One region of the Pseudochelatococcus sp. B33 genome, then DNA from elsewhere that is predicted to be linked to it. Evidence: riboswitches for the same ligand, from Rfam matches in the RefSeq annotation. Region 1 holds a riboswitch; the other holds the start of a gene.
What was found. Region 1 has a riboswitch for glycine ahead of ACUSIJ_RS08550 (D-amino acid dehydrogenase). Riboswitches for the same ligand answer to the same signal wherever they lie in the genome.
Positions count from the first base shown of each region.

Region 2: another riboswitch for glycine. It lies ahead of gcvT (glycine cleavage system aminomethyltransferase GcvT); the one in region 1 lies ahead of ACUSIJ_RS08550 (D-amino acid dehydrogenase).

Region 1 covers NZ_JBSEFH010000006.1:180,009-188,377, forward strand. Annotated here, with positions in the region: gene mnhG (monovalent cation/H(+) antiporter subunit G) at 1-175, shown strand, start outside; gene mbhE (hydrogen gas-evolving membrane-bound hydrogenase subunit E) at 172-852, shown strand; gene ACUSIJ_RS08535 (sodium:proton antiporter) at 868-1,236, shown strand; gene ACUSIJ_RS08540 (complex I subunit 5 family protein) at 1,233-4,349, shown strand; gene ACUSIJ_RS08545 (hypothetical protein) at 4,560-5,549, shown strand; glycine riboswitch at 5,620-5,709, shown strand; glycine riboswitch at 5,711-5,847, shown strand; gene ACUSIJ_RS08550 (D-amino acid dehydrogenase) at 5,906-7,222, shown strand; gene ACUSIJ_RS08555 (DUF3141 domain-containing protein) at 7,196-8,369, opposite strand, start outside.
Region 2 covers NZ_JBSEFH010000038.1:22,221-30,589, reverse strand. Annotated here, with positions in the region: gene ACUSIJ_RS27495 (alpha-hydroxy acid oxidase) at 1-152, opposite strand, end outside; gene gcvP (aminomethyl-transferring glycine dehydrogenase) at 437-3,247, opposite strand; gene gcvH (glycine cleavage system protein GcvH) at 3,260-3,628, opposite strand; gene gcvT (glycine cleavage system aminomethyltransferase GcvT) at 3,634-4,734, opposite strand; glycine riboswitch at 4,886-4,974, opposite strand; gene ACUSIJ_RS27475 (NAD/NADP octopine/nopaline dehydrogenase family protein) at 5,266-6,345, opposite strand; gene ACUSIJ_RS27470 (hypothetical protein) at 6,365-7,453, opposite strand; gene ACUSIJ_RS27465 (M24 family metallopeptidase) at 7,469-8,369, opposite strand, start outside.

The sequences.
Region 1 (8,369 bases):
TGCCCTGTCGCGGGCGGCGCATCGCATCGGAATTCCGATGGCTCCCTCCACGGTGGCGGACGCGCTGCGCGAGGATCGCGACAAGGACGAGAATCCGGATGAGGATGCGCGACGCGAGGGGCTGGGCGCTCCACCCGTTGCCCTGTCCGAAAGCGTCCGGGGAGGCGGGGCATGAGGCGCCAGCTCGTCAACGTGCTCGTCGTGGCGGCGCTCGGCGTCGTTTTCGCCGGCATCGTGCTCGCCTATGAGGAACGCCAGTTCCTGCGTCCGCTGGCAGAATTCTACGTCACCCAGACCCCCATGGCGCTGGGCCTGCCCAACATCGTCACCGGCATCCTCATCACCTGGCGCGGCTTCGACACGCTGGGCGAGGTGGCGGTGCTGTTCATGGTGGCGGCGAGCGTGGGGCTGCTGCTGCGCGCGGCCCCCGCCGCCGCGCCGCTTCCCGCCCTGCCGGCGGGCGAGATCGTCGAGACCGGGGCCGCGACCCTGCTGCCGCCGATCTTCCTGTTCGGCGCCTACGTGATCGCCAACGGCCATCTGTCGGCGGGCGGCGGCTTTCAGGGCGGCGCGATCGTGGCCTCGGGCGTGGTGCTGCTGCTTCTGGCACGCCCGAAAGCAAGCCTGCCGCTCGGCTTTCTCGCCATCACCGAATCGCTTGCCGGCGTGTTTTACGTGCTGCTCGGGCTCGCCGGCGTCGTCTTCGCCGCCGGCTTCCTCGACAGCCGCTTCTGGCCCGCGGGCGAATTCGGCGCCTTCATCAGCGCCGGCGCCATTCCGGCGATCTCCATCCTGCTCGGCATCAAGGTGGGTGCGGAGCTGTCCGTCATCGTTGACAGATTCCGCAGCTGATCGGGAGGCTTCGTCATGGGTATTCCCGTATCGCACCTGGCGCTGGCCACGGGCTTCCTGCTCTGCCTCATCGGCATATGGGGCCTGCTGTCGCACCGCCACATCCTGCGCATCATCATCAGCTTCTCGCTGTTCGACACGGGCATCCACATCGTGCTCGTCGCCACCGGCTACATCACCGGGGCCACCGCGCCCATCCTGGACGAGGCGCTGGGGCCCGGCGAGGCGGCGCTGAACGCCGTCGATCCCATCCCCTCGGCGCTGGTGGTGACGGCGATCGTCATCGGTTTCTCGGTTACCGCCGTCATGCTTGCCTACGCCATCCGCCTGCACCGGGCCAAGGGCACGCTCCGCATCGACGCCTTCACGGAGTCGAAAGGTTGAGCGCGCTTTTCCATCCGCTGAACATCTACATCTTCGGGCTCGGCGGCGGCTTTCTCATCCCGCTGCTGTACCGCGTGGCGAAGCCGTGGCTCGCGCCGGTGTTCTTCGCGGCGCTCTCCGGCATCGCGCTCGTCAGCGCCGTGGCCTTCGCGAGCGTGCTCGCCGGCTCTCCCGCCATCGAGGTGACGACGGCCGGCATCACGCCGCCCGTGTCCATCAGCCTGCGGCTGGGCGCGGCCGAGGGCTTCTTCTGCCTGTCGGTCAACGCGGTGTCCCTGCTCGGCGCCATCCATCTGTGGCCGCGCCTGCGCGAGCACTACGGCGCGCTGCTGCTCTACCTCATCGGCGTCATGGGCATCAACGGCATGGTGATGACGCGCGACCTGTTCAACCTGTTCGTGTTCCTGGAGATCGTCTCCATCGCGACCTACGGCCTGCTCGGACTCGCGGGCACGCCCCGGTCGCTGTCGGCGGCCTTCAAGTACATCGTCGCCACCGTCATCGCCTCCACCTTCTTCCTGCTCGCGACCGCGCTCATCTACTTCGTCGCCGGCACGCTGAGCATCGACGAGCTGCTGCGCCTGCAGGAACCGCTCGCCGGCCCCATCGGCGCATCGGCGCTGCTGATGCTGCTCGCCGCGCTCCTGATCGAGCTGAAACCCTTCCCCGCGAACGGCTGGGGCCTCGACGTCTACGAGACCGCGCCGGGCGGCATCGCGGCTTTCGTGTCGGTGGGGGTGTCGGCGGGCGTCTTCTTCTCGCTCTACAAGCTGCTGCCGCTGTTCGGGCCGTGGCTCGATCTCATCGCCTTTTCCGGCGGGCTCACCTTCGTCGCCTCCAATCTCATCGGCCTGCGGCAGGTGCGGGTGCGGCGCATGCTGGGCTACTCCTCGGTGGGGCAACTGGGCCTTGCGACGCTCGCGCTGGCGCTCATCGAGAAGACGGGCGCGCCGCACCTCGGGCCGCTCGTCGTCGGCGGGCTCATCCTCAACCATCTGCTGGCCAAGGCCGGCCTCTTCTGGCTCGCCGATCTCGTCAACCGGCAGTCGACGGCCGGGTGGTCGCCGATCGCCCGCCACGGGCTGCTGATGTTCCTGTTCGCGGTGCTGGTGGTGGCGATCGCGGGCCTGCCGCCCTTCCCCGGCTTCTGGGCGAAATGGACGCTGGTGCTGCATCTGTCCGCGACGGGGCATGTCTGGACCATCGCGGCCATCGCCGTGGGGTCGCTTCTGGAGGCGGCCTACATGTTCCGCTGGTTCGGCCGTTCCGTCCATGCGCATCCGGACGACGCCATCGCTCCGGTGGACTGGCGCGCGGCCGCGCCCGTGGCGGCGCTCGTGCTCGCGCTCGCGCTCGCGGGCGGGCTCGCGACCCTGTTCGCCGCTCCGCGGTCGCTGTGGCTCTACGCGCCGCTCGCCGTGGGTGGCGTGCTGGCGCTCGCCGAGGCGCTGTGGCCGCACCGTCTCTACGGGCAGGCGAAGGCGCTGCTGGCGCTCGCCGCGCTGCCGGTCTTCGGGCCGTTCCTGCTGCCGGAGACCTACGGTCTGCCCACCCTTTTCGGCGTGGTGTTCATTCTGGGCGGCTTCGTCGTCGGGCTCGGCGCGCTCTACCGGACGGATGCGCGCCGCGGCTACTATCCGCTGCTCGCCGTCATGCTGCTGGCGCTGCCGGCGCTGACGGCATCGCGCACCAGCCTCGAATTCTTCGTCACCTGGGAGTTCATCACGTTGAGCTCCTATTTCCTGATCGCGCACGGACGCTATACGGGCTCGCAGACGCTGCGCTACCTGCTGTTCTCGCTCGCGGCGGCGTTCTGCCTGCTGGCGGGCTTCGGCCAGTTCTACGCCGTCAGCGGCGGCGTCGACCTGCTCACGCTGCACTCGTGGCTGGGCGACGGGGGCGCGCAAGCCACCGCCGCCTTCGTGCTGATCGCCATCGGCTGCCTGATCAAGGCGGGCGTCGTCGGCGCCCATGTCTGGGTGCCGGGCACCTACGCGCTGGCGGACGATGACCTCTCCGCCCTGCTGTCGGCGGTGATCAGCAAGGTGGCGATCTTCGGCCTGCTGACGGGCACCTATCTCGCCATCCGCTCGGAGGTGGGGCTGGAACTGGCGCAGCTGCTCGCCTGGATCGGGTTCGCGACCACGTTGCTGTGCGGCGTGCTGGCGCTGTTCCAGCACGATGCGAAGCGGCTGCTCGCGTATTCGAGCATCAGCCAGATCGGCTATATCCTCGCCGCCATCGCCCTGATGAGCCATATCGGCTGGGTGACGGCGCTCTATCTCGTCGCCAGCCACCTGCTGGTGAAGGGCGTGCTGTTCCTCGCCATCGCCGGCGTGCTGGCGCGGGCGCGCACCGGCGCGCTCGGCAGCCTGGGCGGGCTTGCGGGGAACATGCCGGTCACCTTCGCCACCGTGCTGGTCGCGCTCGTCGCCATGGCCGGGCTGCCGCCGCTCGCCGGCTTCGGCTCGAAATGGCTGTTGATCGGCAACATGATCGACAACGGCTGGTATCTGCTGGCGGCGATCGGCCTTCTGGCAACGTTCGTGGGCTTCCTCTACATGATCAGGCTCGTGGGAAGCATCTTCCTCGGCCCGCGCCGCGATGAGCTCGCCCACGTGCAGGAAGCGCCCCTGACGTTCCTCGTACCGCAATTCCTGCTGATCGCCGGCATACTGGTGCTGTCGTTCTATCCCAAGCTGCTGATGGAGCCGCTGTCGCGCGCCATCGATCCCGCGTTCGCCGCCTCGCTGGTGTGGGAGGGGTTGCCGCTCGACGTGATCTACGATTCGCTCAATCCGCTGCCGGTGATGAGCGCGGCGGTGATCCTGTCGCTGGCCGCCGGCGCCTTGCTGGCGCTCGTCATGCGCTCGCGCAACGGCGGCGAGCGCGGCGACATCCGCAGCTTCTTCACCGACCTGATGTCCGCCGTTCGGGATGCGCCGATCGTGTCCTATGTGCCCTCGTTCAACGCATTCTGGAACGGCGTGGCCGGCGTGGCGCTGTTTGCGGCCGGGCGCCTGCGGCTGATCTACGACGGCAACGCGCAGACCTATGCGCTGACGGTGCTCGTCTATATCGTCGCGGTCCGCTTCCTCGGCGCCGCCCCGTGAGCCGTTCCGGCCGTGCGTGACGGACGCCAATATTCCGCCGCAATCGCGCAATAGACGACCCGCGGTATTGTCGGGCCGCGTATCGTTACAGGTGAACTTTGTTTGATTGAACTGTGCTTGGGAATACCTCAATTGGCATAAGAAAATATACTGTACAGAATATCTACATAACATCTGTAAGCTTATCCGTTCAGCATTGCCCGAACCGTCATGTCAGAATCCACTGCCGTCTCGCCGTCCGTCGTCTCCTACCAGCCGCTTCCCCACGAGGAGGCGGCTTCGGATTCCGACGGCGCGTGCACGGTTCGCGATGCCGGCCGTGTGGCGACAGTCCCCGGTTTCGATTTCCTGAAGAGGTTCCGTGAGGTCTTCGAGGCCGCCGGCGGCATGCCCTCCTCCGCGTCCAACGGCCCGGAGTCTGCCGGCAAACGGATATACGAGCGCGCCGTCCTGCTGCTGAGCCATCCGAAGGCGCCGACGGCAGCCCCCGACGGGGACCCGGATGCGCCGAAAGTAGAAACCGCGGCCAGACTGGCGGCGCGCCTGCACAGCAAGGTGGCGGTGATGAAAAGAAACATCGACCTGCTTAGCAATGCGGAGGACATGAAGTTCGACGACCCTGAGGTCGTGCTGAAAAAGAAGAAGAACATAAGGTTCGCGGCCGTGAACTATGCAAGCATATGCGAAAGGCTCGCCCTCGCTGTCGACGCCCTGGAGCCTGCGCACACGGCCGACGATATCCGGCAGGCCCTGGCGATGGCGGACAAGACCAACATGCAGGATGTCGGCGAATTCCACAGCCATGCCGCCACGGCATCCAATCCGGCCAGCACCGCGCAGAACATCGTTCACCTCGTCGTCAACAAGACCGTCGGTGTCCTGCCCGAGTCCGTGCAGGAAAGCATGAAGGACGCCGCTATCTGGATCGCGGATCAGGTCAGGGACAATTGCGTGACGAGGGTGGCGTTCAAGATCATCGCCGCGCTGGGGATGTTTCTGGCCTATGCGGTGCCGATAGCGCTCGTCGTGGCGAGCGTCATTGTCCCGCCCATCGCTCCCATCACGGCCACGCTGGCCGGCGGCGCCACGCTGGCCTGTCCATTCGTGGCCCACTTCTGCGGCGAGCTTTGGAAAGCCCTGCGGGACAAGGATACGGGACCCGATACGCCCGACTTGACCATGCGGATACTGCCCCACTGATGCCCCGCTCCCCCATCATCCCGGAATCGGTTGCCCCCTGCGAGCCGTTCTGATAGATATGTCACGTCCCTATGACGGATCGGGAGAGATTGGACAGCGTCCGACGCCGATGGAGCAACCGCCCCGGAAACTCTCAGGCAAAAAGGACCATTCCGTCAGGACAATCTGGAGAGAGGCCCGCCGGGCAAGCCGGCAGGGTCCACCGAAGGGGATGAAGCGTGTCAGGCAGGCAGGGTGGCGGCGGCTGCCCCATCCGGCAAGGCGCGCGGCTCAAGCTCTCAGGTAAAGGTACAGATGGGGCGCGAGACCGACCGGTTCGTCGGCCGTCATGCGTCTATCGTACAGGAGCCCGGGCCATGCCCCGTATCGTCGTTATCGGAGCCGGCATCGCCGGCGTCACCGCCGCTTACTCCCTCGTTCTGCGTGGCTATGACGTCACGGTCGTCGACCGTGGCCGCTATCCCGCCATGGACACGTCCTTCGCCAACGGCGGCCAGTTGTCGGCCTGCAACGCCGAGGTGTGGAACAGCGTCGCCACCATCTTCAAGGGCCTCAAGTGGATGCTCCGCAAGGACGCACCACTCCTGGTCAATCCGTGGCCGAGCTGGCACAAGTATTCCTGGATGGCCGAGTTCGTCGCCGCCATCCCGCGCTACCGCGAAAACACCATCGAGACCACGCGGCTCGCCATCGCGGCGCGCAAGCACCTGTTCTCCATCGCCGAGACCGAGGGCATCGCGTTCGATCTCGTCCAGCGCGGCATCCTGCACATTTTCCGCGACAGGAAAACTTTCGACGCCAGCATCCGCGTCAACAAGCTCCTGACCGAGGGCGGCCTCGAACGCCGCGCGGTGACGAACGAGGAAATGCGCGCCATCGAGCCGACGCTGCGCGGCGACTACGTCGGCGGCTTCTTCACGCCTTCCGATTCCACCGGCGACATCCACAAGTTCACGCGCGGCCTTGCCGAAGCCGCGAAGCGGCGCGGCGTGCGCTTCATTCAGGATGCCGTCGTCACCGCCATCACGCGCGACGGTGAGGGGGAGGCCACCGGTTTCGTCGTCAAGTTCGCGCCCGCCCTGCCCGATGCCGGCCTTGCCGATCACGTCAAGCCGGCCGAGCAGGACGTCCGCGCCGATGCGGTCGTGATCTCCGCCGCGTCCGCCAGCCGGGCGCTCGCCGCATCCCTGGGCGACAGGCTCAACGTCTATCCGGTGAAGGGCTATTCGATCACCATCAACTCGGACCGGCCCGAGTCGCAGGCAGCCATGCCCACCGTCAGCCTGCTCGACGAGGCGGCCAAGATCGTCACCAGCCGGCTCGGCGAAAGCCGCCTGCGCGTGGCGGGCACGGCCGAATACAACGGCTTCAACCGCGATATCCGCGCCGACCGCATCCAGCCGCTGATCGACTGGGTGCGGCGCGAGTTTCCGGGCATCGACACCGACCGCGTCGTGCCGTGGACGGGCCTGCGCCCGATGATGCCGGACATGATGCCGCGCGTGCGCCGCGGCCGGCAGAAGGGCATCTTCTACCACACCGGCCACGGACACCTGGGCTGGACGCTCTCCGCCGCCACGTCGGAACTCATCGCCGAACAGGTGCTCGCCGACTTTCCGGTGGATGCGGTTGCCCCTCAAGCCGGATCAGGCAGGGACCGCCTCATCGCCTGACGGCGGCGGCTCCGGCGCGTCGGGCTGCTCCGTCACGTCCGCCAGCAGCGGCTTGAGGCCGAGCACGCGGCGGAAGGCGTGGAAGGTCGCCGCCGCGTTGGGGTCGGCGTCCTCCAGCGGGCCGAGCACGTATTGCACCGCCTCGACGGCCTGCTCGCGCTCCTCGGCCGTGTGTAGCAGGTCGGGCAGGTGGGTCAGCGCTTCCTCGCGCGCGAACTGGACGTTGAGGCCCTGCTCGTGGATGATCCGCGCGCGCTGGGCCGCGCCGAGCGCGCTGAACGGCTCCGTCCGGTTCAGGAGGTGGGCCGAGCGCTCCAGCCGGTCCTTGCGCACGTTGCCGCGCGATTCGGCGAGCAGGATCAGCATGCGGATCACCGCGTCGACATAGCCGCCGCGGCTGATATGCGCCAGCGCCGCCTGCACCTCGGGCAGCGCGAACAGTTCTTCCTTCGACTTGCGGGTGCGCTCGTATTCGTAGCGGCGGCCGAACCAGCGCATGTAGGGTGTGGCGTAGATGGAGAAGAACATCCGCTCGTACCAGGCGTTGCGCATGTCGCGCATGATGTCGAGCGACTGCTCGAAAACATCCGCCCACCAGTTCTCCAGTTGCACGAAGGGGTTGTCGGGGGCGGCGGCGGCGCGGTTCTCGGCCACGGTTTCCGCCGCCTGCCTGACCGGCTGCAGCAGCGGGTTGCGCGAGGAAAACAGGCTGCGCTGCAGGCGCAGCGGATGCAGCGCGCGCGACAGTTCGGCAGTGGCCTGCGTCACCGCCAGCTGCACGAAGGGGCGCAGCGCGATGTCATAGAACTCGCCCTGCAGTTCCGACAGCCGCGCCACGGCGGCGAAGGGCACCTCGTCGCGCCGCCCGTCGATGGCGCCGGGCAGGTCGCCGGTCTTGCGCTCGACGAACGACACCCGGAACTGCTGCGCGTCGCCTTCGCCGACGACATCCTCGATGACCATTTCATAGAGGCCCGGGGCCAGCGCCTCGATGGTCTTCATGGTGGACGCCACCTCGGTGTGCTCGCGCTTGGCGATGGACGAGGAGACGAAAATGCCCAGATGCCCGACCTTGTCATGCACCATGTAGACGATGCGCTGGCCGCGTATCTTGATCTCGGTCTCGTCGGCGTAGGTGTCGCCGATC
Region 2 (8,369 bases), on a different contig from region 1:
TTCAGCCACCAGGACTGGAAGCCGGACGAATTTTGTGATCGGGTCAGTTCATCGAGCGCGCCACCGTCGACGAAATCATAAAGCATGCGTGGCAAGACCGTTCGCGCTCTCGCTCGATAGTCTTCGATATTCACGGGCGCTGGGGCGGGCATGTCGGTAGCCTCATTTAATTTATGATCACAAACTGTCATCACAATAAGTGCGTGTCAAGCCGATCCGCGCGGGTGCTCACATTTGCAGGTCAAGCAAGATGATCCCTATACCCGACGGGTTTGATGTTGGTGGCTGTCCACGCTCTGCGGCAGTTTATGAAAAGCGATCTTCGCTTCCGATGCGGGCAGCATGGCGGCGGGTTTCGTGATGTCATCCAGTTTCTGATGCAGACCCGTATGCCGGCATGGCAACGCCCGGCGGCATACGCTGGAGGCGTCTGCGCTCACTCCGCCGCATCGTCGTAGGTCGACACTGGCGGACAGGAGCAGATCAAGTTGCGATCGCCTGCGACGTTATCGATGCGCGATACCGGCGGCCAGTACTTCACCGTCGTGTCGGCATTGCCGGCCGGGTAGGCGGCTGTCATGCGCGAGTAGGGATGCGTCCAGTCGCCGACCAGCGTCTCCGCTGCCGTGTGCGGTGCGTTGACCAGCGGGTTGTCGTCCTCCGGCCATTCGCCCCTTTTGACCTTCTCCGCCTCTTCGGCGATGGCGACCAGCGCCTCGCACAGGCGGTCGATCTCGCTCTTCGGCTCGGATTCCGTCGGCTCCACCATCAGCGTGCCGGGAACCGGGAACGACATGGTCGGCGCGTGGAAGCCGTAATCGATCAGTCGCTTGGCGATGTCATCCACGGCGATGCCGGAGCGGTCCTTGAGCACGCGCGTATCGAGGATGCACTCATGCGCCACACGTCCACCACGGCCCCGGTAAAGCACCGAATAGTGGTTGCCCAGCCGCGCCACCAGATAGTTGGCCGACAGGATGGCGATCTCGGTGGCCTTTTTCAGGCCTTCCGGCCCCATCATGCGGATATACATCCAGGTGATGGGCAGGATCGACGCGCTGCCGAACGGGGCCGCGGACACGGCGTGGTTCGAACCTTCCGCGACATGGCCGGGCAAATGCGGTGCAAGGTGCGACTTGACGCCGATCGGACCGACGCCCGGACCACCGCCGCCGTGCGGGATACAGAAGGTCTTGTGAAGGTTCATATGACAAACGTCGGCGCCGATGTCGCCCGGACGGGCAAGGCCGACCAGTGCGTTGAGGTTGGCGCCGTCGAAATAGACCTGCCCACCGTGTTCGTGCACGATGGCGCAGATGTCCTTGGCGCCTTCCTCGAACACGCCATGCGTGGAGGGATAGGTGAACATCAGCGCCGCCAGACTGGCGCTGTGCTGCCCGGCCTTGGCCTTCAGATCGTCGATGTCGATGTTGCCGTCATCGGTGCAGCGCACCACCACGACGCTCATGCCCGCCATCGCGGCGCTGGCCGGGTTGGTGCCGTGGGCCGAGGAGGGGATCAGGCAGACATTGCGGTGACCCTCGCCGCGCGCCTTGTGATAGCCGCGGATGGCAAGTAGGCCGGCATATTCGCCCTGGCTGCCGGCGTTGGGTTGCAGTGTCACTGCATCGAAGCCGGTGATCTCGGCGAGCCAGCCTTCGAGCTCTTCGATCATGGCGCGGATGCCGGCCGAATGCGCCCTGGGCGCGAAGGGGTGCAGATTGGCGAGATTGGGCCAGCTCACCGGCATCATCTCGGCTGCCGCGTTGAGCTTCATGGTGCACGAGCCCAGAGGGATCATGGCGCGGTCGAGCGCCAGATCCTTGTCGGCCAGCCGGCGCAGGAAGCGCATCATGTCGGTCTCGGAGCGGTTCTCGTGGAACACGGGCTGGGTCAGGAACTCCCTGCCACGCCGCTTTCCGGGCAGGCTAGAGTTGGCGGAAGGCCTGGCCGTGGCTCCGAAAAGGGAGGCAATGGCCGTGAGGTCGGCCTCGGTCGAGGTCTCGTCGAAGGCGACGCCGATATGATCGGCGTCGATGACGCGCAGAATCCTGCCGTCCTTTTCGGCTTCGGCGGCGATGGCTTCGGCCTTGCCCTGCACCTGTGCCGTCACCGTATCGAAACGACTGTTGCCCGGCACCTTGATGCCGGCGGTGGTCAGCCCCTCGGCCAGCCCGTTGGCCAGCGCATGGATGCGCGACGCGATGGCCTGCAGCCCCGCCGGACCGTGCCAGATGGCAAATGCCGTCGCCATGTTGGCGAGCAGGGCCTGGGCGGTGCAGATGTTGGAGGTGGCCTTGTCGCGGCGGATGTGCTGCTCGCGCGTCTGCAGGGCGAGGCGGTAGCCGGGGCGGCCATGCGCATCGACCGACTGGCCGACGAGACGGCCGGGCATCAGCCGGGTGAGCTTGTCGGACACCGCGCAATAGGCCGCGTGCGGTCCGCCGAAGCCCATCGGCACGCCGAAGCGCTGCATGGAACCGACGGCGATGTCGGCGCCAAGGCTCGCGGGTGCGCCGGTCACCGTCAGCGCAAGCGGATCGGCGATGAAGACGACCAGTGCGCCGACGGCTTTCGCCTGCTCGATGGCTGCTGCATGGTCGCCATAGACGCCATTGGCATCCGGCCAGGACACGATCAGAGCGACCGTATTCTCGTCGACCGCGTCGCCGCCGATCTCGATGCCGAGCGGCTCGGCGCGCGTGTGCAGCACGTCGAGCGTCTGCGGCAGCGGTGCGCCGACAAGCGCCACTTTGTTGCGCTTGTCGCGATGGTGGCGCATGGCGATACCCACCGCTTCGGCGGCGGCGGTGGCCTCGTCCAGCAGTGACGCGGAGGCGACCGGCAGGCCAGTCAGCTCGGTCACGAGCGTCTGGAAATGGAACAGCATCTCCAGGCGGCCCTGGCTGATCTCCGCCTGATAAGGCGTATAGGCCGTGTACCAGGCCGGGTTCTCGAACATGTTGCGCTGGATGACGGGAGGAACCTGCACGCCGTGGTAGCCCGTGCCGATGAAGCTTTTCATCACCGTATTGCGTGACATGGTGGCTGAAAGTTCGGCGAGCGCCTCCGCCTCGGTGGCCGGTGCCGGCAGATCGAGCGGACGGCCGAGCATAATCGATTTCGGAACCGCCTGATCGATCAGTGCCTGGACTGAGGGAACACCGATCCGAGCGAGCATGGCGCGTATATCGTCGTCGCCGGGGCCGATGTGGCGATCCGCGAAAGCGTAGGGGGCCGTGGTCATCCTGTTTCCCTGTCAGCCTATGTGCGCATTGTAGGCCGCCTCATCCATGAGGCCGTCGAGCTGGCTCCTGTCGGAAAGCGTCATCTTCCACAGCCAGCCATCACCGGTCGCGGCGGAATTGACCAGCGACGGATCGGACGTGACGGTTGGATTGATCTCGGTTACCTCGCCGTCGACCGGTGCATAGACGTCGGACGCAGCCTTGACCGATTCCACGACGACGGTCACGTCACCCTTGGTCAGGCCTCTGCCCACTTCGGGAAGCTCGACGAAGACGAGGTCGCCAAGCTGGTCCTGCGCATAATCGGTGATGCCGACGGTGGCGACCTCGCCTTCGACGCGCAACCATTCATGGTCTTCGGTGTAATAGGTCGTTGCCATCGAGATCATCCTTTGCGGTAGCGATGCGGGGTGAAGGGCAGGGCATGCACGTCGACAGGCAGCCTAGTGCCACGAACTTCAGCGTACAACCTGGTTCCGATGGCCGCCAGGGAGGCGGGCACATAGCCCATGGCGACCGGATGACCGACCGAGGGTCCGAAGCCGCCCGAGGTGATATGACCAGCGGCATCGCCATCCCCGTCAAACAATGCCGTGCCGGCCCGCAGCGGCTGACGGCCTGCAGCCTTGAGGCCGACGCGCTTGTTGACCGCACCGCGCGAAATCCACGCCCGCAGGGCATCGGCGCCGACGAAGTTGCCGCTGGCGCGCACGCTCTTTGGCACCGCCCACATCAGGCCGGCGTCGACCGGATTGATGTCAGGCCTGATGTCGTTGCCGTGCAGGCACAGGCCGGCTTCGAGGCGCAGGCTGTCGCGGGCGGCGAGGCCGACCCACCACACCCGCTCCTCGGCGAGCAGCTTCTCCAGCAACTCGCGTGCGTCCGTAACCGGCAGCGCAATTTCGAAGCCATCCTCGCCGGTGTAGCCGGAGCGGGTCAGGAACCAGTTGGCGCGCGGCTCGATACCGTGCATGAAGATAAGCTCGCCGGTGTCTATCCCGGCTCCGTTGAGCGCGGCCTCGGCTTCAGGCCCCTGCAGAGCGAGGAAGACGCGGTCGAGCGGCGTGATCGTGATGTCGAACCCCTCTGCCAGCCTGCGCAGATGCGCCTCGTCGGCGGCGGCGTTGCCGGCGTTGGCCACCAGCATGAAACGCTCGCCGGCGAGCCGCGTGACGATCACGTCATCGAGGATTCCGGCGGCATCGTTGAGCAGGAAGGAATATTTGGATTGCAGTCTCGGCAACGCCGCTGCATCGAGGGGGCAGGCCCGGTCAAGCAGCGCACCGGCATCGGGGCCGGAGAGTTCGAACAGTCTCATATGCGAGATGTCGAACAGTCCCGCATGCTCACGGGTGTGCTGATGCTCCTTCATGACGCCGGCCGGATAGGTCAGCGGCATGGACCAGCCCGCAAAAGCGCCGAAGCGCGCTCCTGCCTGTCGATGCAAATCTGCCAAGGGTAAGGTTTTCTCGTCAGGGCCCGTCATGACTTCTCCAGAATAACACGCAACTGGCACGCTCGATGCGGCCATTTCGTGCCCCTCTGTCTGAAGCCTGAGAGACTCGCACCGCCGGATCACTCCAGCCGCACTTACACCTTCGGCGCGGGGCGACGAAGCCCCGACTTTCCAGAGTGTCATCCCGTCTACGGTTCTTTTGCCTGAGAGATTTCGGGCGATTTCCCCTTCGGCGACAGCTTGGATGCTGTTCTCTCCCGCAAACAGGCCAAGCCTGATCAGCCCTTGACGCGAATGTCATAGCCCAATCCCCATACCTTGTCACCTGTCAAAACTGCGAGATGGTCCGGGCATCGAACCCCCCGGGGGGGGGGGGGGGCGGCCCCGGGGGGGAACCACAGGAGGGGAGCCGTTTCCGGGTAATTCCGCTGTGCACACAAAGAGATAGAGAAGAATGGTGCTTGAGGTTCAATGGATAACCTATACCGGGAATTTCCGAGGGGTCGGGCCCCGGGGAGACTGTTTCACGATACATCGCGATCAGTGCCCGGCAGGCCGCAATCAGGCGGGGCGGGCGCGGCGCAGGAGTGAATCGACCGTGGCTCCCGTGAGCCCCATGGCTCGGGCATCGCGCGGCGGGGGCTTGGGCAGGTTCGCCGTCATGGTGGCGTGAAGAGCCGACAGCGCCGCGGCAGTCGGCGTCGCGACGCCGGCAATCACCGCGTAGACAAGAAACGGCGTGAGCCCGTGGCCGAAATCCTCCACATAGTAGCGATGCGTGAGAGAGTCCGGAGCTTTGATCCGCCTGTTAGCCTCGCCAGCTGCGATCGCACGATAGTCGCTGCCGACGGCATCCGCGGGCACGGTGCCGATGGCCTTCATTTCCTCGATGATCGTCGGCAGGTCGAGACCGAAGGCGCGGCCTACGGCCATACGCTCCCGGTCGAGTTCCTCCATCACTCTTACGACGCCGTCGGTGAGGCCCTGCACATAGAAGGTGAAGTCGCCGCCGGTCGCCTCGACCCACGCCACGCCGAGGATAGCGCCCGGCGGATGGACCACCATATTGACGTTGCAGAGATCGGACGCGATCACATCGCCGCAGTCGTAGCTGCCGGGGAACAGCGCGAGGGCTGCCTCCAGCGCTGCCTCCCCGCCCTTGAGAGCGGCGGCGCGCAATCTCTTCGCCCGGCCGGTGATGTTGACGGTATCCGGCGCAAACTTTCGCGCCACATAAGCCAGGGTCGCCAGCTCGGCGACCGGCGGCACGACATCCTGATGCGCGCGGTACGCCGTCTCGAACTCCAGAGCGCCGCCCGTGTGCCCCGGGTTGAGGACCACGGGACGAGCGGTATCCCAGCCGGCCTTGTGAAGCGCTTCGGCAACGGTAGCCAGAGCGAAAGTGGGAAGCGCCACGACGACTGCATCCGCATCCCTGATCGCCGCCGCCATGTCGGTGGTGACGAGGGCGGGAAAGATACGGCCTTCGCCAAATACACCCTGATAGGCGATTCCGTTTGCGAGGAAGGGCTCGACGGTCGCCTGCGAACGACCGTGCAAGGCCACCTCATGCCCTGCCAGGGTCAGTTCGACAACTGCCGCGGCACCGCCATTGCCTGCGCCGATTACGGCCACTCTCATTGCATTCTCTCCCGATCGGTCAGGCGGCCAGCCTGCTGCGCAGTTCGTCGAGGGCTGCGGCAGCCTCCTCGACATCGATGACCCGGAAACCCTTCGCCAGTTCGGGGCTGTATGAAGCCAGAAGCTCACGCACCCGATCGGGATAGATCACGTGCCCGTCACGGACAAACACACCATCGGCCTCCTCGAACTGCGCATTCCAGGCCAGGGCCTCTTCCTCCGTCATCCCGGGCGGCAGATCGAGGACGACACCGGTCGTATCGGCAATCACGGGATAGCCGCCCGAACGCCCGCCCGGCCCGGGAACGTGCATGCGCCGTGCCCCTTCACCGGCCAATGCGAGGAGAACCGGCACGGCGTTGGCGGCCGAAATCATGTTGAGTTCGCGATGCGGGAGCTGGATGTCACCGGTCATGCCGTTGACGTCGGGTATCTCCCGATCGCCGACCCATGCGCGGACGGGAGCGCCGGCGCGCTCGGCGGGCGGCTTGCGCCATTCCACGATGTGGCGGTGATGCGCCAGAACGCGCAGATGTCTCCGCTGCTCAATCGGGAGGCGGCCGCCGATGACGGCCGAGAAGATGGCGATATTGCCCACTCCCGTTGTGACCGGAAGTCGTGCCTGGGCCAGCACCTGGTTTACACCGTCAGGATAGCAGGTATTGACGAAGTGGCTGTCCAGTTCGAGACTCTTCATCGCGCTCGCCGTCCGAAACGACAGCAGCGAGTTGAAGGCGATCGTCAGGCCGAACCCCGCCCTTGCCACGAGGCGCGCCCAGTCACTCTCGTCGTTGTCGACGCGCCACGGCGACTGGGCCGAAGCAGACTGGACGACGACACGGGACCTTATCGACGCCAACGTTTCGGCGATCGAGGCGGAAGAGGTTGAATCGAGCGAGGCGCTGGAGAACGACACCAGGGTGCCGAAATTGGCCGCGCGGGCACGGCAGGCCTCGACGAGCCATGTCATCCTTTCCCTGTTCCTCCCGGCGATGACCACGGACAACGCGGTCCTGGCCATGGCCGCGAGGTCCGCCAGCATGATCTCGGCGTAGTAGCCGGTGCCGGAAACGAGGATGTCGCAGGGGTATTCCGCGCGGTCTGACATCGAACCTCTCCCTTATCAGGCGTCTATGCGGATTAGCCGATCGGTGTCGGTGTAATCCGAGAGCAGGACCGAGCCGCTGGCGGTCACATGCAGCACGTCCTTGTTCTGCACGCCGAACCCGTAACCGGTGCGGTAGCATAACGGCTCGAAACCGAGCACCATGTCTTCCTCGACCACGGCGTCCTTGCCGGGATGCCCGAGAATGGGGGTGGCGCCGAGGTAGGGATCTTCATGGAGGTGAAGCCCGATCCCGTGTCCGACAAAGGAGATCGGCGGCAGCTTCATCTTCTCGAGGCGGGAAATGAAATCGTTGTAGATCGCGAGACAGCTCGCGCCGGGCCTGATCCGGTCGAGGATGGCGTACTTGCACTCCACCATCAGGTCCCAGATTTCCTCGGCCATCGCGGGCGGTTCCTCGACATAGGCCGTGCGGCAGACGCCCGCCTGATACCCGCCGATAACCGAGAATATCTCGACGCGGCAGACATCCCTCGGCTGGAGCCTGCGGCTGCTGGGGCCGACGTTGGGCAACTGGCTGCGCTCGCCGGTCGCCACGATCAGCAGCTTGAAGTTTTCCGCCCCAAGCTCGTAGATGCGGCGGGTGAGGACCGCTGCAATATCGAGCTCGGAATCACCGGCGCGGACCGCGGCGAAACTGTCGGCGATGGCTTGATCCGCAATCCGCGACAGGCGATGGATCAGTGCGACCTCTTCTTCCGTCTTGATCTGGCGGGCACGGGATAGCTGGAGCTCGAACGGGACAAACCGGGCTTTCGGCATGTGAGCCGCAAGCCGCGCGAAGGCTCCGGCAGGCAGATAGTCCATCTCGAGGCCGATCGCCGCCTCACCAAGTCCCGCGTCCTGCAGGGCGCCCGCGAGAACGGCCATCGGGTCATCGTGGAACTCCCGCCATACT